DNA from 3 places in the Massilia sp. GCM10023247 genome. Region 2 is predicted to be linked to each of the others. Evidence: predicted binding sites of a transcription regulator. Region 2 holds the regulator's gene; each other region holds the start of a gene.
The links. Region 2 encodes FNR, which switches genes on or off when oxygen is low (the NO sensors DNR and NnrR bind a similar motif). Its sites were predicted from a motif close to TTGATNNNNATCAA; they were not measured.
Positions count from the first base shown of each region.

Region 1: the regulator FNR is predicted to act here: its motif matches at 4,781-4,794, upstream of ACFPAH_RS11765 (agglutinin biogenesis protein MshI).
Region 3: the regulator FNR is predicted to act here: its motif matches at 4,306-4,319, upstream of ACFPAH_RS04005 (universal stress protein).

Region 1 covers NZ_JBHSIB010000011.1:307,953-314,764, reverse strand. The annotation lists gene ACFPAH_RS11790 (ExeA family protein) at 1-271, opposite strand, end outside; gene mshL (pilus (MSHA type) biogenesis protein MshL) at 271-2,052, opposite strand; gene ACFPAH_RS11780 (hypothetical protein) at 2,095-2,478, opposite strand; gene ACFPAH_RS11775 (hypothetical protein) at 2,463-3,134, opposite strand; gene ACFPAH_RS11770 (PilN domain-containing protein) at 3,131-3,793, opposite strand; gene ACFPAH_RS11765 (agglutinin biogenesis protein MshI) at 3,790-4,731, opposite strand; gene ACFPAH_RS11760 (DUF6701 domain-containing protein) at 4,870-6,812, opposite strand, start outside.
Region 2 covers NZ_JBHSIB010000029.1:15,191-22,002, reverse strand. The annotation lists gene cydB (cytochrome d ubiquinol oxidase subunit II) at 1-542, opposite strand, end outside; gene ACFPAH_RS22430 (cytochrome ubiquinol oxidase subunit I) at 545-2,005, opposite strand; gene fnr (fumarate/nitrate reduction transcriptional regulator Fnr) at 2,221-2,988, shown strand; gene ACFPAH_RS22420 (DUF885 domain-containing protein) at 3,223-5,064, opposite strand; gene ACFPAH_RS22415 (FixH family protein) at 5,171-5,701, opposite strand; gene ccoG (cytochrome c oxidase accessory protein CcoG) at 5,720-6,812, opposite strand, start outside.
Region 3 covers NZ_JBHSIB010000007.1:52,619-59,430, forward strand. The annotation lists gene leuC (3-isopropylmalate dehydratase large subunit) at 1-1,011, opposite strand, end outside; gene ACFPAH_RS03995 (chemotaxis protein CheA) at 1,265-3,154, opposite strand; gene ACFPAH_RS04000 (protein phosphatase CheZ) at 3,154-4,005, opposite strand; gene ACFPAH_RS04005 (universal stress protein) at 4,391-4,858, shown strand; gene ACFPAH_RS04010 (response regulator) at 5,065-5,709, shown strand; gene ACFPAH_RS04015 (Crp/Fnr family transcriptional regulator) at 6,181-6,812, shown strand, end outside.

The DNA of each region.
Region 1 (6,812 bases), on a different contig from region 2:
CCAGCGCCAGCATCAGCGTGCGCGGCTCGAGGAAGGGATTCGGGATGTAGGCGGTGACGAAGCCTTCGCCCAGCGTCGCCATGAACTTGCGGCACAGCAGGGTCTTGCCGGTGCCGACTTCACCCGTGATCTTGATGAAGCCTTCGCCGCTCCTGGCGGCCACCAGCAAGGTGTTGAGCGCTTCCTGCGAACCCGGACTGCCGAAAAAGAAACTCGTGTCCGGCGTGATGCCGAACGGCAGTTCGCGCAAGCCAAAGTGCTCTGCGTACATTACTTGCGCCCCTGGGTGCGCGGGTCGAGGCCCTCGATGCGGCGCGTCGTGTCGAGCAGGTCCTGGCTCCAGTTGGTGGCGCTGTCGACGATGGTCGGCTTGATCAGCACCACCAGTTCGCGCTTCTGGCTGACCTTGTTCTTGTTGCCGAACAGCGCGCCCAGCACCGGCACCCGGCTGGCGCCCGGCAGCCCGCTGCTGTCGTTGGTCGCGGCCTGGCGCATCAGGCCGCCGATGGCCACCACCTGGCCGTCGCGCCCGCGCACGATGCTGTCGAGTTCGGAAGTCGACGAGGCCGCCAGCGGCAGCGTCAGCGAGCCGGCCGAACCGAGGTCGATGCCCTTGGTGATGGTCGTCACCTGGCTCACCGAGGGGTGCACGTGCAGCAGGATGTTGCCCTTGTCGTCGATTTGCGGGGTCACGTCCAGCACCACGCCGGAAAAGAAGGGCTGCAGCGTGACGCTCGGCGTGACGGTGTTGCCGGCGGCGTTCGAGTTGGTGGTGGTGGTCACGCCGGTGACGAAGAATTCGTCGGTGCCGATCTTCAGCACGGCCTTCTGGTTGTTGACGGCGGCGATGCGCGGGCTCGACAGCACATGCACGCTGCCCTGCTGCTCCAGCAGCGAAATCAGGGCCGCGAAATTATTCGTCTGGAAGGCGAAGCCGAACAGCGCCCCGGCCGCGTTGGCCGCGTTCGACAGCGAAAAGCCGGTGCTGGCGGCCAGGCCCTGGCCGTTGGCGATCAGGGGCGGCTGGCCGCCGGTATAGGGCAGCGGCGCCAGCGCGGCGCCAGGGCCGATCAGGCCGCTCGAAACCCGGTTGCCGTGCGAACTGTTGATCGAAGCGAAACTGGCCCAGTTGATGCCGCTCTGGAACTGGTCGTTCAGCTCGACTTCCAGGATCTTCGCTTCCAGGATCACCTGGCGGTCCACCGAGAGCTGGGTCGCCTTCAGGTACATGTCGACGTTGCGCAGCTCGTCCGGCATGGCGCGGATCACCAGCACCCCCGATTGCGGGCTGATCACGACGCTGCGCCCGCCCTCTTTCGAGCCGACGATGGCCTCGATGGCGGCCTTCAGGTCGACCCAGAAGTCGTTGCTCGACAGGGTGTTGACGTCGGTGCTGTCGCCCTGGGTGGCGCCGTTTCCGTCCGGGCCGTTGCTGCCATTGTTTCCGCTGTTGCGGTTCTGCGGCAGGTTCTGGTTCTGCCCGCCCTCCTGGCCGCCGCTGCCGCTGGTGCCGGCATTCGCGACCGAGGTCGAGCTCACGCGCAGGTTCGAGGAGCCGCGCCGGCTGCCGATCAGGTAGTTCACGTGGAACATGCGCGTCTGCATCGTCAACGGACGGATCGTGATCCGGGTGCCGTCGATCTTGTACTCGTAGCCATACATCTCGCGCACGGCTTCCAGCGTTTCGGGCAGCGTCACGTCCTTCAGGTTGGCGCTGATGTTGCCGGCGACCTCGGGATGGACCAGCATGTTGTAGCGGGTGCCGGCAACGATCGAGCGGAAGAACTGCTGGGCCGGCACATTGTTGAAGGACACGTTGAAACGCTCCTCGAGCGCCGGCCGCGCCTTCGGCAATTCGCGCGCCAGGCTGGCCGCGGGCGGCAGCAGCGCATTCGCGACGGCGTCGTCGACCGGCGGCGCGGCACGGCTGGCGGCGCTTGCCGCGGCCACCTCGCGCTTGATGGCATCGTAGGTGGCGTGCGGCGGCGCCGAGCGGCAGCCGGCCAGCAGCGCGGCGGCCACGGCCAGCGCCAGGAGGGAGGTGTGTCGCATGGTGGTCGTATCCGTCATGGCGTAGTCGTCATTGGTAGGGCCTCATTCGGTGCCGGCGCGCCCGGCGCTGCGCATCCCGCTGGCGAGCGGAGGGTGCAGCATCAGGACCTGGCGCGATCGTCCGCGCACGAGCTCGACTTCGTCTTGCTCGATGCGCGCCACCCGCGCGCCCTTGTACAGTTCGCCCAGGCGCAGCGTCTCGCCGTCGATGACGGCAATGTGGCGTCCGCCCGGCTGGCGCGCGATCAGCACCGACTGCAGCTGGGGCGCGCGCGCTTGCGTCACGGCGGCCGCGCCGGCGCCGTCCTCGCGCGCGATCAGCCCGGCCGGCGGGCGGGTCGGGTCCTGCAGCGGCTGGGCGCCCGCGTGTGCGCCGGCGAGCAGCAGGGCCGCGCAGAGGGCGCGGGCGATCAGAGTGTCATCCATTTCGGGTCCAGGCTCAGGGTGTACAGGTTCAGCGTCAGGCGCGAGGACGGCCAGGTTTCCGCCTCGAGCTGGGCGCGTCCCCAGAACAGGCGGGTCGGCATCGCTTCCAGCGCCGCCATGTAGGCGACCATGTCCAGGTAATTGCCGCGCACCGTCACTTCGACGCCATGCCGGTACAGCAGGGCCGCGGGTGCCGGCGCCGTCTCGCCGGTCCCCGCCGGCTGCGCGCCCGTGACCGGCTCGGCCGCCAGGGTGCGCATCGACACCAGCTGCAGCCTGCCGTTGGCGCGCAGGATCGCGTCGACCAGCGGCGCCATCCGCCCCGGCGGCACCAGGCCATGCTGCATCGCGCGCAGCTCGCCGGCGAGCGCCTCGGTATCGGCCCGGACCGCGGCGATGCGCGCGCGCGCGGGCGCGTCCGGATCGACCTGGGCCGCCTCCACCTTGGCGCGCAGCTCGGCGTCGAGCCCTTCGATGTGGTTCTGTTGCTGGACGATCTGGGCGCGCAGCGCGTCCTGGCGCGCGAACATCGGTTTCAGCCCGAGGTAAAACGCGACGAACACGATCCCCGCCGCGGCTGCCGCGAAGACCAGCGCCCGTTCGCGCAGGGTCAGCGCGTCGAGGCGCGCGGCCATCCGGATCAGGGCGTTCTTCATGGCTTGGCGCCCTCCATGGCCGACGACAGGCTGAACTCGACGTAAGCCGGCGCGGCGGCCGGCGCCTTGGCCCCCGGGCTGCCCCCCTCGACCGGCGCCGCGCCCTGGATCTGCATGCTGGCGAACGCCTTGCCCTGCAGTACCGGCTCGCGCGTCAGGCGGTTCAGGTAGCCGGGCACCCGGTTCGGATCGAGCGCGCGCCCGTGCACGGCGATCGCGCCGGGCTCGCCGGTCTTGCCGTCGCCGCCGACGCTGACCCCGGTCAGCCAGAGGCCGTCCACATGCTGGCGCGCCAGCGCGCGGAAGGTCTCGGCGTGGCCCCGGGTGTTGCCCAGTTCGCCACGCTCGAGCACGCCGGAGACCTGGCGCAGCGCGGCCAGCTGGCGCTCGGCCTCGGCCAGTTCGTTTTCCAGCGCCGGGTTCTTCTGGCGCGGCGCAAACTCGGCCGTGACGGCCGCCAGGCGCGCCTCGGCTTTTTTCAACTGGTCGGCGCCGGTGTCGGCCTGGGCCTGGAGCGCGTTCACCCGGGCGTTGCCATACAGGTGGAGCGCGGCCACCCCGAGCACGAGCACGCCGAGCGCCAGCGCCATGGTGCGCGCCGAAAACATCTTCTTTTGTTGCAGGAAGACGGGGTTGAACAGGTTGATCTGCTGGCTCACAGCGCCGTCCCCTCGTGGCGCAGGGCCGCGCCCAGCGGCACCAGGAAGCGCTGCTGCTGCAGCGGGTCGGCCAGGTGGGGGGCGCGCGCGAAGTCGAACAGGGCTGCCAGGTCGAGCGTCTCCACCGGCGTGTACAGGTTGCTCGACAGGTAGTCCTCGAGTCCCGCTATCGCGGACGGCGCCAGCACCAGCTTGGCCACGCTGATGAAGGAATACTGGCGTTCGAAGTTGTCGAGCGAGCGCTGCAGCTCGAGCGTGACGCGGTCGAAGCTCGCGTGGCGCCGCTCCAGCTCGGCATCGAGCAAATGGTCGAGCCCGATGTCGATGCGGCGCGCCAGGTACAGTTCGCCCCGGTAGGAAATCGTCAGCAGCCCGCCCTCCTCGCCGAACGAGAGCATGGCCACGCCACGCCCCGGCGGCTCGACCAGGGCCGAGATATTGCGCTGCGCCGTCTCGGGGATGTCGATCACCGCCAGCTCGACCTTGGCCGCCGTGAACAGCTTCTGGCGCGCCTCGATGACGCTGTTGCGCGCCGCGATGGCGAACATCGAATGCTGGGCACGCACGGCGGCGTTCGGATCGACCGGCAGGTCGAGCACGTCGATGGTGGCGTCGTCCACGTGGAAGTCGAGCATGTCCTTCAGGCGCCAGCGCACCGCCGTGCGCAGTTCGTCGGGCGCGACATTCGGCGCGTCGACCGACACCACCTGGTATTCGCCGCCGGCGAGCACCGTGATCGTGCGGTAGGCATGGGTGTGCAGGTCGCGGCCCGCCTTGTCGAGCAGGTCGGCGAAATCGCTGCCGGGATAGAACCCGGCCTGGCGCACCTGGGGACGCATCCCGGCAGCGGTCTGCATGCTGACGGCGGCAAGGCCGTCGCGCTGCAGCGCGATGGCGAGCCAGCCTTCTCTTTTCTTTGCTTTTCTAAAAAAACGCATGCAGACCGTGGGGAATGGGACGAATCGCGGACGTATTGACCGTAAAAGCTTGATTATATTCAAGATCGACGGAAAGATAGGAAAAAATCGCCGGATAGCAACATTGTGTTGCCTCCGGCACGCACTCTGGCGCCGCGGCTAAAAATACAGCTCGCGCATATAGATCACGGGGCTGCGGTGGCTGCCATAGCTGACCCTGCCGATGGTGCTCGGCAGCCAGGGCCAGCCGGCAAATTCGAGCGTGACGCTGCCGCTGCGCGCAACGCCACCCGGCCGCTTGCCGGGCGCGAGCAGCCACAGGACGGCGCGCCCCTTTTTCATCTCCACCGGCGCCCTGGTGGAGGCAGCCAGGATGCCCGTGTCGCAGCTGCCGTCGCTACGGGCAAACTGCTTCGAGCAGACCAGGAAGCGGGTCGCCCCGGCCCCGACACCGGGCGCATCGGCAAACTCGGGATTGAACAGCCAGCCGCTCGCGCCGCCCCAGTATTCGGCGCGCAGGCCGAGCGCCGTGCGCAGGATGTCGGTGCCGAGGGCGTTCGGCACCTTCAGGCGCCCGTTCAGGACCAGCACCCCGCCCTCGTCGGACACCTCGTTGCTGCGCAGCGAGCTGACCACGATCTCCGGTTTGCCGTCCTCGGTCAGGGCGGTCTCGGCGGCCGTGGCGCGCACGAACACCGCGGTCGGCGCGCTCAGGTTGGTCGCGCGCGGCTCGGCCTGCTTATAGCCGGCCGCCAGGCGGTACGGCGCCTTCGCCTGCATGAGGGGCGCGTTCGCGTCGGTGATGGCGACGCTCTGCTTGCCCGGCTCCGGCACCAGGTCGGGCGCGAGCGGCTGGCCGCCGGGCTTGTTCACGGCGCTCAGCGTCACCGGCCTGAACCAGGCGCCGGTAAAGTTCTGCAGGCGCTCGTTGTTGTCGTTGAAGGCTTCCACCGTGATCGTGAACGGCTGCCCGGAATACACGGCGCCGCGGTCGTCGCGCGGGCAGGCATAGCCTGCCGGCAGGCTGGCCGGGCACTCGAAGGGTCCGGTGACGATGGTCTTGAAATAGGCCGGATAGAAGCGCCCGACCGCTACCGTGCTGCCCCCGACCGGCACGCCGAGATACAGGTTGCTCCGGCTCGCGTCGTCGGGATGGCTGGCGTCGACCAGGCCGGTGACGAAGGCGATCGCGCCGACTTCGCTCCACGAGGCCGTGGCCGACATGATGCCGTCCTTCCAGCCGCGGCTGCCGGTCTCGAACAGTTCGCCCACGCTGGCGAGCGCGATGCCGTCGATCGCGGCGCGGCCGAGGGAGATGCCGGGCCGGACCTTCTCGTTGCCGAAGTTGGGCGCGAACCCGGCCTCGTCCGCCAGCCACGCGCCGATCTCGACCGTCAAGGGCGCGCCGGCCGCCGCGAAGCCGAGACTGGCCGGCGCCGTATTCCCGGGGTTGGAGATGCTGCCGTTGCGGATGTCCCTGAACGCGATCCGCAGCGGGGCGCTGACGAAGTCCCCGGTGGCGGCCGTGTTACCGCTCTCCTTCAGGCTGAGTCGGATCTGGCCGACGTCCTTGTAGATGAAGTCCAGCTTGCGCGATACGGTGCCGGCGGCAAACGCGATGGCGACCGGGGCCGACCAGGCCAGGGGCTGGCCGGCTGCGGCGCAGGCCGGGATCGCGGCGCCCGCATAGCTGGCGCCGACCGTGCCGGCGACCGGGTTCAGGCATTCGATGGCGAACTGGATCGAGGCGGTGGTCGCGCTGGCGGGGGCGCCCGGTATCCCGTCGTTGGTTGCGGTGATGAAGATCGGCGCCTTGCTGCCGCCGACGATGGGCGCCGCGTAGCGCTTGCATGGCTGGCCGGGCGCGCCGATGGCGATGCCCGGGGCGCACAGGCTGTCGGTGAAGACATAGGGATTGAGCGTACCCGGCGTCGGATTGGTGGAGACGTCGCGGTCGATGGCGGTGTCGGTCAGGGACGCCGCATTGTTGGCCGGGTTGTCGTCGCCGGTGCCGGTCACCGTCACCGTCACGGTTTTCTGGCCGGTGGTATCGACCGCGGCCGTGAGCAGCAGCGGCGGCGCGCTGGCGCCGGGCGCGAGCG
Region 2 (6,812 bases):
ATGATCAGCCAGGTGCTGCCGAGCAGCGTATAGGCGATCATCACGCCGACGCCGGCCAGCAGCGGGAACGGCGCGACCCAGTCGAGCGGGCCGCCGGCATAGCGCAGCCCGGATACCGCAATGCCGTCGAGGAAGGCGCCGAGCGAGACACCCTGGAAGAAGCTGGCCGCCACCGAGCCGCCGATGAAGGCCTTGTCCCACATGTGACGCCCGCTTTCCTTGGCCTTGAAGCGGAATTCGAAGGCGACCCCGCGAAACACGAGGCCGATGAGCATGAAGATCAGCGGCAGGTAGAGCCCGGACAGGATGATCGCATAGGCCACCGGGAAGGCCGCCAGCAAGCCCTCCCCGCCCAGCACCAGCCAGGTTTCGTTGCCGTCCCAGACCGGGGCGACGGTATTCATCATGGTGTCGCGGTCGCGTTTTTCCTTGGCAAACGGAAACAACATGCCGATGCCGAGGTCGAAACCGTCGAGCAGCACGTACATGAACACGGCAAAGTAGATGATCAGCGCCCAGATGAGCGAGGTGTCGATGCCCATGCTCAGTCTCCCCTGGTGTCGAGTTGCATGCCGGGCGCGCCGTCGTCGTCGTTGCCGACGTCGGCGGCGGACATCGGACGGCTCGGCGTGCGCTCTTCCCCCGGCCCGCCCTCGGTGGCCCGGTGCAGCTCGAAGGCCTGCGGCCCCTTGCGCATCATGCGCAGCACATAGGCGGTGCCGGCGCCGAACACGAACATGTAGGCGACGACGAACAGGCCGAGCGTGAGCGCGAGCGTGCCGGCGTCGTGCGGCGAGGCGGCTTGGCTGGTGCGCATGACCCCGTACACGACCCAGGGCTGGCGCCCGACTTCGGTCGTGACCCAGCCGGCGAGGATGGCCACCAGCCCGGCCGGTCCCATCCACATGGCAGCACGCAGGAAGGCGGTCGAAGTGAACAGGCGCCCGCGCCGCCGCAGCAGCAGGCTCCAGGCGCCGAGCGCGATCATCAAGAGCCCCAGGCCGACCATCAGGCGGAAGCTCCAGAACACGATCAGCGAATTGGGCCGGTCCTCGGGCGCGAACTCCTTGAGGCCCGGAATCTGGCCGGACCAGCTATGGGTGAGGATCAGGCTGCCCAGCCTGGGGATGCCGACCGCGTAGCGGGTCTGCTCGGCGGCCATGTCGGGAATGCCGAACAGCAGCAGCGGCACGGCCTTGCCGGGCTCGTTCTGCCAGTGCCCTTCCATCGCCGCCAGTTTGGCCGGCTGGTGTTCGAGCGTGTTGAGGCCGTGGAAGTCGCCGATCACGGCCTGGATCGGCGCCACGATCAGGATCATCCACATCGCCATCGACAGCATCTTGCGCACCGCCGGGTTGTCGCGCGCCTTTTCTTTCCTGTGAAGAAGTTGCCAGGCCCCGGTGGCGCCGACGATGAGCGCCGTCGTGAGATAGGCGGCCACCACCATGTGCATCAGCCGGAACGGGAACGACGGATTGAAGACGATCGCCAGCCAGTCGGCCGGCACCATGCGCCCGCCCTCGATGGCATAGCCGCGCGGGGTCTGCATCCAGCTGTTGGCGGCCAGGATCCAGGTGGCGGAAATCAGTGTGCCGACCGCGACCATGCAGGTGGCGAGGAAATGCAGGCCGGGGCCGACCCGGGTCCAGCCGAACAGCATGACGCCGAGGAAGCCCGCTTCCAGGAAGAAGGCGGTCAGCACCTCGTAGGCCAGCACCGGGCCCATGATCGAGCCGGCGAACTCGGACATGGCGCTCCAGTTGGTGCCGATCTGGTAAGCCATCACGATGCCCGACACCACGCCCATGCCGAACATGACGGCGAAGATCTTGAGCCAGAAATGGTAGAGGTCGACGTAGACCGGGCGTTTCGTGCGCAGCCAGGACAGCTCGAGCACGGCCAGGTAACTTGCCAGGCCGATGGTGACCGCCGGGAACAGGATGTGGAAGGACATCGTGAACGCAAACTGGATGCGGGCCAGGTCCAGGGCCGATAAGCCGAACATGAGCACCTCCGGGGATGAGCTCTCCAGAATCTAGCATGGTCCATCGCGCGCACAGTTGGCAGCCTGGCTGTCGTTGGCAACAATACACTGAAGCCCGCACGGCCGTTGCGTCCGTACATCGCTTGCCGCTGCGCGGACAGCCATGTCCGGAAAAAACGCCGGGTTGGCGAGGTGGGCGGTCTATAATCGGGCTGACCCCGCTTTTTTCTCTCCAGATGAACCAAGGCATTCCACTTCCTGCGACGGCGCCGATCAGCCTCGGCGCCATCAAGGCCAGCTGCAGCGCCTGCAGCATGCACCAGCTGTGCCTGCCGATGGGGCTGGACGACGCCGACATCACCCGGCTCGACCAGATCATCGGCCGCCGCCGCCGTCTCGCGCGCGACGAGCGCCTGTACGCCATGGACGAGCCCTTCCGCAGCCTGTACGCGGTGCGCTACGGCCATTTCAAGACCTACCAGGTGAATGCGGCCGGCGAGCAGCAGATCACGGGTTTCCAGATGGCCGGCGAATTGCTCGGCATGGACGCCATCAGCGGCGACCGCCATCACTGCGACGCGGTGGCGCTGGAAGACAGTGAAGTGTGCGAAATCCCGTTCGCGCGCCTGGAAGACCTGTTCGGCCAGGTGCCGGCGCTGCTGCGCCACTTCCACCGCATCATGAGCCAGGAAATCACGCGCGAGCAGAACGTCATGCTACTGCTTGGCAACATGCGCGCCGAGCAGCGTTTTGCGGTGTTCCTGGTGAACCTGTCGGCCCGCTACGCGGCGCGCGGTTATTCCTCGACCAGCTTCGGCCTGCGCATGTCGCGCGAGGACATCGGCAACTACCTCGGCCTGACCATCGAGAGCGTCAGCCGCTTGTTGTCGCGCTTCAAGAAACAAGGCTGGATCGAGGTCGACAAGCGCGAAGTGCGGCTGCTCGACCCGGTCAAGCTCAAGGCGATCGCGGCCGGCACGGACCAGTGTAGCCCGATGTCGTAGGGTGGGCGGCTCCACCCGGCCATAAATGCCCACGCGGCGTGTGCGCCGCCCACGCGTTCAACGCACGGGCGATCATTCGTGGCAGATCACGGGGTGGTTGAACGCGTGGGGTGACGCGGGCTAAATGCCCGCGGAACGCGAAGCAGGCGCAATGGCCGCGTATGCGCGTCGTGAAGGGTGGAGCCGCCCGGTGAACACGTAGTCGAGGCCACCGGCCTCGACCACCCCTACGCATTACGCCTTCGCCTTTTCCTTCGCGATCCAGCCGTCCACCAGCTGGCCCAGCACGTCGAGCGGCACCGAGCCGGCGCCGAGCACCATGTCGTGGAAGCCCGGGAGCGAGAATTTCGCACCGAGTTCCGCCTTGGCCTTGTCGCGCAGCTCGAGGATGCGCAGCATGCCGATCATGTAGGCGGTGGCCTGGCCCGGCCAGGCGACGTAGCGGTCCACTTCCTGGACGTTGATGCCGTAGTCGACCGCTTGCTGGCGGGTCCAGCCCTTCATGTGCAGGCCGGTGTCGACCACCAGGCGGCGTGCGCGGAACAGTTCCGAACCGAGCGCGCCCAGCAGGCCCGGGACGTCGCCTTCGTACCAACCCTGCTCCACGGCAAGGCGCTCGGTGTACAGCGCCCAGCCTTCGCTGTGGGCGCTGCCGCCGCTGAAGATGCGCTGGCTGCGGTATTTCGGGATGCCGGTCAGTTCCTGCTGGATCGCCAGCTGGAAGTGGTGGCCCGGCACCGCCTCGTGGTAGGACAGGCTGCGCATGCGGATCATGTCGAAGGTCGGGCCGCGCATCGGCACCCAGAACACGCCCGGGCGGCTGCCGTCCGGCGCCGGCAGGGAATAGTGGGCGGCGGCCGAGGCTTCGGTCAGCGGCGGCTCGCGCAGCACGACGACCGGGGCGCGCGGCTTCATGTTGAACAGGGGCGCGCTGCGCCGCTCGGCGTCCTTCACCATCTCGACGTAGCTCGCCAGGATCGCCGGGCGCGGGTCCCCTTCGCCTTTCGGCTGGAAGGTGGCGTCGAGCGCCTTCATGCGCGCTTCGATGCTGCCCTCCTTGAAGCCGAGCGAGCGCAGGTGCTTGTCCATCTCGGCTTCGATGCGCGCCACTTCGCGCAGGCCGATCGCGTGGATCTCCTCGGCGCCGAGCGTGGTGCTGGTGTAGTTGGCGAGCGCGCGCGCATACGCCTTGGCGCCGTCGGGCAGGCGCGAGATGCCGGCCGTGTCGTCGGTCTTCGGATGCAGATCCTTCATGAAGGCCTGGACCCGGGTGTAGGCCGGACGGATCTTGTCCTCGACGATTTTCGTCGCGCGCGCGATCGCCGCGGTCCGCGCTTCGGGCGTCAAGTCCTTCAGCCCGGCCGTGCGCTGCTCGAGCGAGGTCACCAGCACGTTCTGCGGCGCGGCCGGCTTGAGGAAGGTATCGACCTGGAACTGGGCGCGCTCGAGGATGAAGCGCGGCGGGATCAGCTTGCGCGCCGCGGCCGAGCGGCCGCGCGCCAGCGCTTCGTCCATCCGTGCGGCGACCTGGTCCAGGCGCGCCAGGTAGCTGTCGACATCCGAGGCGCGGCGCATCGGGTGGGTCTGGGTCATGAAGTTGACCAGGCCGACCTGCACGCCGCTGAACTGCGAGAACACGAAGTTATGGTCTTCGAAGGGCTCGTTGGCGACCGTGTTCGACAGCGACCAGCGCATCACCAGGGCCGAAACGCGCTGGGTCTCGCTCAGGGGACCGGACAGGAACTTGTCCAGGCGCGCCAGGCCCTGCTTCGCCATGTCGATTGCCTGCTTGCGCTGGGCCGGCGTCTGCGGCGTCAGCTCGCGGTCGAGGCGGTCCTGCTCGGCGCCGCTGAAGTACTGGGTGGCGGTGGCGTACTGCGGATTGCGGCGCACCCAGTCGTTGGCGAACTTGTCGGCCCAGGCATCGAAGGCGGCGTTCGGCTTGACAGCTGGAGCGGCAGCAGCGGCGACAGGCGCGGCCACCGCCGTCGACGGCAGCAGCGCGCCGGCCAGCGCGAACGGGACGAACAGGGAAGCGATGGCGACGCGCAGGGAGCGCTTGGAGGTAGCAGGCATGGTGTCTCTTCTAGTTAGTAGTCCGGCAAATTGCCGCGCTGGAAATCTAACATGGAAGAGTGGCGAGGAACAGTCTTTACAGGGCGCGCGCAGCGCCCTGCCCTGCCTACAGCGGCGCGTCGGCGACGATCTCCAGCCCCGTGGCCGAGGCCGGACTCCAGCCGCGCGCCAGCCGCCATTCGCGTCCCGCCCCCTCGATCACGACCTGCCAGTGGGTCATCTCGAGTCCCGGCACGGCAAGCGCGACGCTGCCGTCGGCGCCGGGCTGCGCCTCGAGTACCAGGTCTTTCGCGGGCTGGGTCGGATGGGCCAGCATGATCCGGAACGGCATGCGCATCGGGCGCCCGAAACTCTGGAGCCGCCCTGCCAGCACGCCGGTGGCCGCATCGTAGCGGCCGTGGAAAGCCATCCGCATGCCGGTGGCCACGCGGTCGCGCCGCAGGTCCTGGTTGATCGCCTTGCCCTGCTTGTAATAGTCGTCGACGACCACCGCATCGGGCTGGCGCAGCGCCAGGCCGACGGTGACGGCAGTGGCCAGCATCACGGCCGCCGGCCCGAGCATGATGAACCAGGGCCAGCGGTGCCGGTACCAGGGCTGGACCGGCGGCTGCGGGAAAACGGGTGAGGTGGATTGCATGTTCGGCTCCTGCTGTTCTTAACGCGGCACGATGAAGGCCGCCTCCTCGCGCACCGCGACCGCCGGGTCGTCGAGCGCGGTGATGGTAAATTCGATCCGGTGCGAGCCGGACTGGCCGCCGGCGTCGGCGCGCACGCGCACCGGCACCGCGCGCCCGCTCGCGCCGTCGACCTCGACCACGTCGGCGTCGGCAATCGCCGCGCCCGCCAGCCCGCTCACGCCGAGGCGGTAGCTGCGCGCCTGCTCGCTGGTGTTCATCAGCTGGAGCCGGTACACGTTCTCGATGCGGCCGTCCTCGACTTCGCGCCCCATCGAGCCGCGGTCGCGGATCACGTCGACCTTGAGCGGCACCCGCAGCGCCAGCGAGGCCGTCATCGCCGCCATCAACAGCAGCAGCACGGCGCCGTAGCCCAGCACGCGCGGACGCAGCAGGCGGCGCCCGACCTCGGCGCTGCTCCAGCCCTTGGCCAGCGCATTCTCGGTGGCGTAGCGGATCAGGCCCTTGGGCTTGCTCACCTTCTCCATCACGCCGTTGCAGGCGTCGACGCAGGCGGCGCAGCCGATGCATTCGTATTGCAGGCCCTGGCGGATGTCGATCCCGGTCGGGCAGACCTGCACGCACAGGGTGCAATCGATGCAGTCGCCGGCCTTCGGCGCGGCCACGCCGTTGACGACCGGCGGGCGGCCGCTGGGCGAGCGCGGCTCGCCTCGGGCGCGGTCGTAGGTCACGATCAGCGTGTCCTTGTCGAACATCGCGCTCTGGAAGCGCGCGTACGGGCACATGTACTTGCAGACCTGCTCGCGCATCCAGCCGGCATTGCCATAGGTGGCGAAACCGTAGAACAGCACCCAGAACGCTTCCCACGGGCCGAGGTTCCAGCTGGCCGCCTCGGCCATGAGCGAACGCACCGGCGTGAAATAGCCGACGAAGGTAAAGCCCGTCCACAGCGCGACGGCCAGCCAGGCCGCGTGCTTGGCGCCCTTCTTCCAGATCTTCTCCGCGTTCCAGGGCTGGCGGTCGAGGCGGATGCGGGCGCTGCGCGCGCCTTCGATCCGCCGCTCGATCCACAGGAACAGTTCGGTGTAGACCGTCTGCGGGCAGGCAAAGCCG
Region 3 (6,812 bases), on a different contig from region 2:
GATGTCCTCGATCGGGGTGTTCGGCGTCAAGGCCATGTAGACCAGCGCCTTCTCGATGGCGTCGCGGCGCACGGCGTCGCGTTCGAGCTCGGGATCGGGCACGCGGCCGTCGATCGAGGTCACCATTTCGGGCGAGGTGCCCCAGGTCACCTGCGGGCGGATCTGCGCCGCGTCCAGGGTGACGACCATGTCGAACTTCGCGCCCGGGTCGCTGTGCAGGGTGCGCCAGTAGGCGACCGCCTGCTCCCACTGCTCGCCCTTGGGCGAATAGGGGCGGCCCTTGACGTAGTCGATGGTGGTCTGGTCGACCGCGATCATGCCGGCGCGTGCGCCCGCCTCGATCGCCATGTTACAAACCGTCATGCGGCCTTCCATCGACAGCGCGCGGATGGTCGAGCCGCCGAATTCGATGGCGTAACCGGTGCCGCCGGCAGTGCCGATCTTGCCGATCACGGCCAGCACGATGTCCTTGGCGGTGACGCCGGCCGGCAGCGCGCCGTCGACCTGCACCAGCATCGATTTCGATTTTTTCGCCAGCAGGGTCTGGGTCGCCAGCACGTGCTCGACTTCCGATGTGCCGATGCCGTGCGCCAGGCAGCCGAAGGCGCCGTGGGTCGAGGTGTGCGAGTCGCCGCAGACGACCGTCATGCCCGGCAGGGTCGCGCCCTGCTCCGGCCCGATCACGTGGACGATGCCCTGGCGGCGGTCGTTCATGTTGAAATAGGTCAGGCCGAAGCTTTTCGCGTTGGCGTCGAGCGTTTCGACCTGCAGGCGCGAGGTGGGGTCGGCGATGCCTTCGCGGCGGTCGGTGGTCGGCACGTTATGGTCGGCCACGGCCAGGTTGGCGGAGTTGCGCCATAGGCCGCGGCCGGCCTCGCGCAGGCCCTCGAAGGCCTGCGGGCTGGTCACTTCATGGACCAGGTGACGATCGATGTAGAGCACCGTGGTGCCGTCGGAATCGGCACGCACGACGTGCGATTCCCAGAGTTTGTCGTACAGCGTCTTTAACATACTGAATCCCGTTGGTGTATCCCCGCGGAACGACCGCTTGAAGAGGGCGCTTTTGATTATGCCATAATTGTGCACTGCGGCAGGAGCAGGTCCATTTTGCACATTTATGCCAATAAATGCCAGCCCATGCAAACAAAATTTGCACCGCTTAGGAGAAATGCACATAAAAAAAGCCCGCGCTCGGAAAGCGCAGGCTTTTATTGCACGGGCGGAGTACGCCCTTTTTCACCGAATCGGTGCGGCCGAACGCGATTTACGCGGCCATGCGCACCGTGCTGCGGCAGCCATCCATCAGGAACGACAGGCCGACCACCAGCACCAGCTCGCCTTCGGCCGAGCGCGCCGTGCCGGTCACGCCCTCGACGGTCAGCGCCGTCATCGGCTTGATCACCAGGTCGGCCGTACCGTCCACGGCCTCCACCGCCAGGATGTAGGGCTGCGGGGCGTTGATGACGATGCCGACGCGTTCCGGCGCTTCCTCGTAGCCGAGGGCCCCGGCCAGCGAGCGCACCGGCAGCGGACGGCCCTGGTCCTTCAGCACCGGGGCGCCGCCGACCTGCGAGAAGGTCTCCGGCAGCTCGACCACGCGCTCGACGACCGCCATCGGCAGCGCCAGCGAGGCGCCCGAGGTCGACACCAGCATGGTCGGCACGATCGACAGTTCGATCGGCAGGCGGATCGCGAACTTGGTGCCGTGGCCGAGCGAGGAATCGATGCGGATCGCGCCGCGGTTCTTTTCCACCGCCGTTTTCACGACGTCCATGCCGACGCCGCGGCCGGACACCGACGACGCCACTTCCTTGGTCGAGAAGCCCGGCAGGAAGACCAGTTGATACGCGTCTTCGTCGGTCTGGGCGCCAGTCTCGCCGATCAACCCCTTGTCGATGGCCTTGCGGCGCAGCTTGACCGGGTCCATGCCCTTGCCGTCGTCCTGCAGCACGATCATGACGCTATTGGCTTCCTGCCAGGCTTTCAGGAGGATGAAGGCCTTGGCCGGCTTGCCGGCGGCGACACGCTCTTGCGGCGACTCGACGCCGTGGTCGAGCGCGTTGCGCAGCATGTGCACAAGAGGGTCGTACAGGCTGTCGACGACGACGCGGTCGACCTCGGTCTCGGCGCCTTCGATGGTCAGTTCGACTTCCTTGCCGAGGTCTTTCGCCAGCTCGCGCACCAGGCGCGGGAATTTCTGGAACAGGCGGCCTACCGGCTGCATGCGGGTGGCCAGCGTGGCGCGCTGCAGTTCGGCCGAGTAGCGCGAGGCGCGCTCGAGCGTTTCGGTGAGCGTCGCCATCAGGGTCGCGGCCTGCCCTTCGAACTTGAACTGGGCCAGGCGCTCGAGCAGCACGGCGGCCTGGTTGGCGGCCTGCACCGATTCGCCGGCCACTTCCAGCAGCGCGTCGAGTTTCACCGCGTCGATGCGGATGCTTTCGTCCTTGGCCGGCGCCGCGGCTGCGCGGGCGTCGGCGACCTTGCTCTCGGTGCGGCGCTCGACGCCGTCCCAGCCGGACTTGGCGGCCGGCGCGGCGGCGTCGGCCTGCGCGGCAGGGGCCGGCGCAGCAACTGCCGCGACCGGGGCTGCGCTGCCGGCAATGGCGGCGCTGGCCGGCACCACGGCGTTATACATGGCTGTCCAGTCGAGACCGTCGTTGCCCGGCAAGGCGGCCGCTGCGGCCAGCGGCGCTTCCTCGGCGGCGGGCGGCGCGGCCGAGACAACTGCGGCAGACGGGGCAGCAGCCGGGGCGGCAGGCGCCGCCTCGACCTTGCCTTCGATCGCGTCCATCAGGATACGCTCGAGGTCGTGCGGCATCGGCGCCAGTTGTTCCGGCGCGGTCCCGTTGTTCAGGTCGCCGAGCTGGTCGGCCACGAAACCGGAGGCCTGCAGCGCCGCCTCGATCGACAGCGGGGTGACGGGTGCGGCCCCGGTGCGCAGCGCGTCGAACAGGTTTTCGGTCAGGTGGCAGGCCGCCACCAGCGCGGGCAGGCCCATGAAGCCGGCGCCGCCCTTGATCGTGTGGAACGAACGGAAGACGGCGTTCAGGGTCTCCTTGTTGTCCGGATCGCGTTCGAGGCGCAGGAGGTGTTCTTCAACATTGACTGCCAGATCCATCGCCTCGACGACGAAGTCCTTGAGCATATCGTCCATTAGAATCCCAGATCGGCAAGGAGGTCGTCGACATTGTCCTGGTCCAGCGCCGCGGACGGCATGGACGGGCCGGTCATCAGCGGCGCCGGCGCGGCCTCTTTTTCGGCCAGCTTGGCGCGCGTCTCCGGTGGTGCGTTGTCACGCAGCAACTGGGCCAGCTCGTTTTCGACCGTCTTGGTGATCGCGACCACTTTCTTGATCAGCTGGCCGGTAATGTCCTGGAAGTCCTGCGCCATCATGATTTCGAGCAGGCGTGCCTTTTCGGTTTCGGTGGCGTCCGATACGGCCTGGGCGAACTGGCGCGAGTCGCCGGCCAGGACCTTGAATTCGTCCAGGCTGAGCTTGCCCGAGAACAGCGCATCCCAGCGGCCCGACATGTCCTGGGCCTGCTTCGACAGCTTGTCCTGGTCCGGCATGGCTTCGTCGAGCGTGTTGAGCACCTTGTTGGCCGCCTGTTCGGTCAGCGTCGCCACGTATTCCAGGCGGTCCTGGGCGTCGTTGATCTGCGACGAGGCCTCGGTCAGCGCGCGGTCGTAGCCCAGTTCGCGCAGCGAGTCGTGCAGCAGGCGCACGATGCCGCCCAGGCGCTCGTACATGTTCTTGTCGGTTTCCGCACCCTCGCCCGCGGCAACGGCAACGGCAGCGTCGGCCGGCGCGGCGGCAGGCACGGCGGGTGCCACCTGGCTGGACGCGACCTGGTCGAACAGGGCTTCCAGGTCGTCCTCGTCGGCGGCGGCAGGGGTGGCGGGTGCGGCAGGTGCGGCCGGGGCCGCCGCAGGGGCCGAGCCATTGGCGCGCTGGGCTGCCACTTCCTCGAATAAGGCGTCGAAATCGTCGGCGGCGTCGGTCATAATCCCTGCTTCTCCATAATGAAAAATATCGCGCAATGGCGCGTGCTGCTGTCCGTTGTCATGGGTTTCCACGCGCGTTTTGCGAGTCGATGGAAGCCCGATAATCATTCAGCGAGTGTAGCAGCGTAGTTGCCGTAGGTAAATGTCGGAAAACGCGGCAGGTTAAAATGGACAACGAAACTTAATTCCGCGACAATAAAACTGTGCGGTTCCTGAGGTTTTTCGCAAGCCAGGTGTTGTTTTACTGTCGCGTCGATTGTGCATGGTTTTTCGGCGCGCTTGGCGCAGGCAAGCTCATGTTTGACCAAAGTCAACAGCTTGCGCTATCACAAGCAACAGCCCGCTTACCAGGGCCACAATAGTGTGGCGTTTCGGAGGAGGCATCATGTACCGGAAAATTCTGATTACCACCGACGGCTCGACCGTGTCCCAGCACACGGCCTGCGCCGGAGTCAAGTTCGCACAGCAAATGGGCGCCGAAGTGCTGGCCCTGTTCGTTGCGCCCGAATACCAGTACCCGGTCTATGTCGAAATCATTCCGCCTTCGTATCCGAGCGAGGAGGAGTATGTCGAACAAATGAAGCGGACCGGCGAGGACCACATGGGCCGCATCATGCGTTCCTGCGAAAAGGCCGGGCTCGCCCACAGCTGCATGACGGCGTTTTCCGACGCGACCGCGCTCAAGATCGTTGATGTCGCCGAGCAACAGGGCTGCGACCTGATCTTCATGGGTTCGCACGGGCGCAGCGGCTGGGGCCAGATCCTGCTGGGTAGCGTGACCAATAAAGTGTTGTCGCATACGACCAGGCCGGTGCTCGTGCACCGCCTGATCAACGAGCCGGTCGAGTCCTAGGCTTAGAGTGCCTGACAAAACCTTCAGGGCAAGGGGTGCGGCCATCCGACGCGGCGGCGAAGGCAGTACGCCTGTACGGCGAGACGCTGCAACGCCGCCATGGAGGTTTTGGTAGGCGCTCTTCTTCCGGTGCCGGCACGCCGCATGCGGCGTGCATATATATAGACAGACGCCGCGGCGGGCCGCGGCGCAGGGGGAACGCATCCATGATCAGAATCGTCATTGCCGATGACCACACCATCATGCGCGAGGGCCTCAAGCGCATCCTGGACGGCGCACTCGACGTCGAAATCGTCGGCGAAGCCACCAACGGCTTCGAGGTGCTGTCCCTGGTGCGCCAGGGCGGGTTCGACCTGCTGCTGCTCGACCTGTCCATGCCGGGACGCAGCGGGGTCGACCTGATCCGCCAGGTGCGCAGCGAGGCGCCCAAGCTGGCGATCCTGATCCTGACCATGCACGAGGAGGAGCAGTATGCCGTGCGCGCCATCCGTGCCGGCGCCCAGGGCTATCTCACCAAGGAAAGCGCGGGTACCCAGCTGGTGGGCGCGATCCGCAAGGTCGCCTCGGGCCGCCCCTACATCAGCACCGAAGTAGCGGAACAACTGGCGCTGAACATCATGGCGCCGAATGAACAGTTGCTGCACAAACAGTTGTCGGATCGCGAGTTCGAGGTGTTTTCGCTACTCGTCGGCGGCAAGTCGATCACCGAGATCGCCAACAACCTGCACCTGTCGGTCAAGACGGTCAGCACCCACAAGACCCGCATCATGCAAAAGATGGGCATGACCTCGCTGTCGGAAATGGTCCAGTACGCGGTCGCGCACCGCCTGCTGTCGCCGCTGAAAGCCTGATGTGCAGTGCGGGCCACGGGCCGGCTCGCATGCGCCGAGCCGAAGACCCATGGGGCCAAGGCCATAAGGTGTTGGACATCGCAACTGCATCGTTTGTGCCATACTCGCCACGCGCCGCCCGGCGCGCTGGCGTGTCCTCCGAGTAACAGTTTCCCTCCCCGTCTCATACGGTAGCAAGCGGCCTCAGTAAGATTATTCCTACACTGCTGGCAGCTCTCCTACCTGCACATTCAGCCATTGCTGATACCAATGCCGAACTCGTGTTGGCATACTGAATTCCAGCGTATCGACTTGCTTGCGATCTAATTTTTCTCCGTAAGCCAAGCCTGCCGCTTGATGAATCCTATTGAAGTCCCCGGTAGCGCTTCTACACTGAAGCTGCCAGACAAGATTCCTTCACTGGAGAAAAGCATGCAGTCCCAGCAAACGCCAGATCAACGCAACGCCAGCTCGACCATGCATTCCACCCCGATGGAAGCAGGCCGCCAACGCCAGGGCCGCTTGTGGTCCAACCTCAAGGAAGTCTGCGACCTGCTGCACATCCCGGCTGCCGTCTCGGTCAATTCCGAAGAATTGCTGTTCCAGCACGTCCAGTTCAAGACCGGCCAGCGCGTCCACACCATCGGCCAGGCCTTCGACACCCTGTACATCGTCAACTCCGGCTTCCTGAAAACCGTGCTCATCGACGAGTTCGGCAACGAGCAGGTGCTGAGCTTCCCGATGAAGGGCGACATGCTTGGCGTCGATGGCATCCACACCCGCCATTACGCATCGGAAGCGGTGGCCCTGTCCGATTGCGACCTGATCCTGCTGCCGTTCAAGAAGTTGACCGCCCTCGGCCGCGTGCACCTGGAACTCGAAAACCTGATGTACGGGGTGATGAGCCGCGAGCTGGTGCGCGAACAGGCCATGATCGGCATGCTGGGTGCCCTGTCGGCCGAGGCGCGCGTGGCACGCTTCCTGGTGTCGCTGGCCGACCGCTTCGCCGCGATGGGCTACTCGAGCAAGCTGTTCAACCTGCGCATGACGCGCCACGAGATCGGCAGCTACCTCGGCCTGACGCTGGAAACCGTGAGCCGCACCCTGTCGGCCTTCAACGAAAT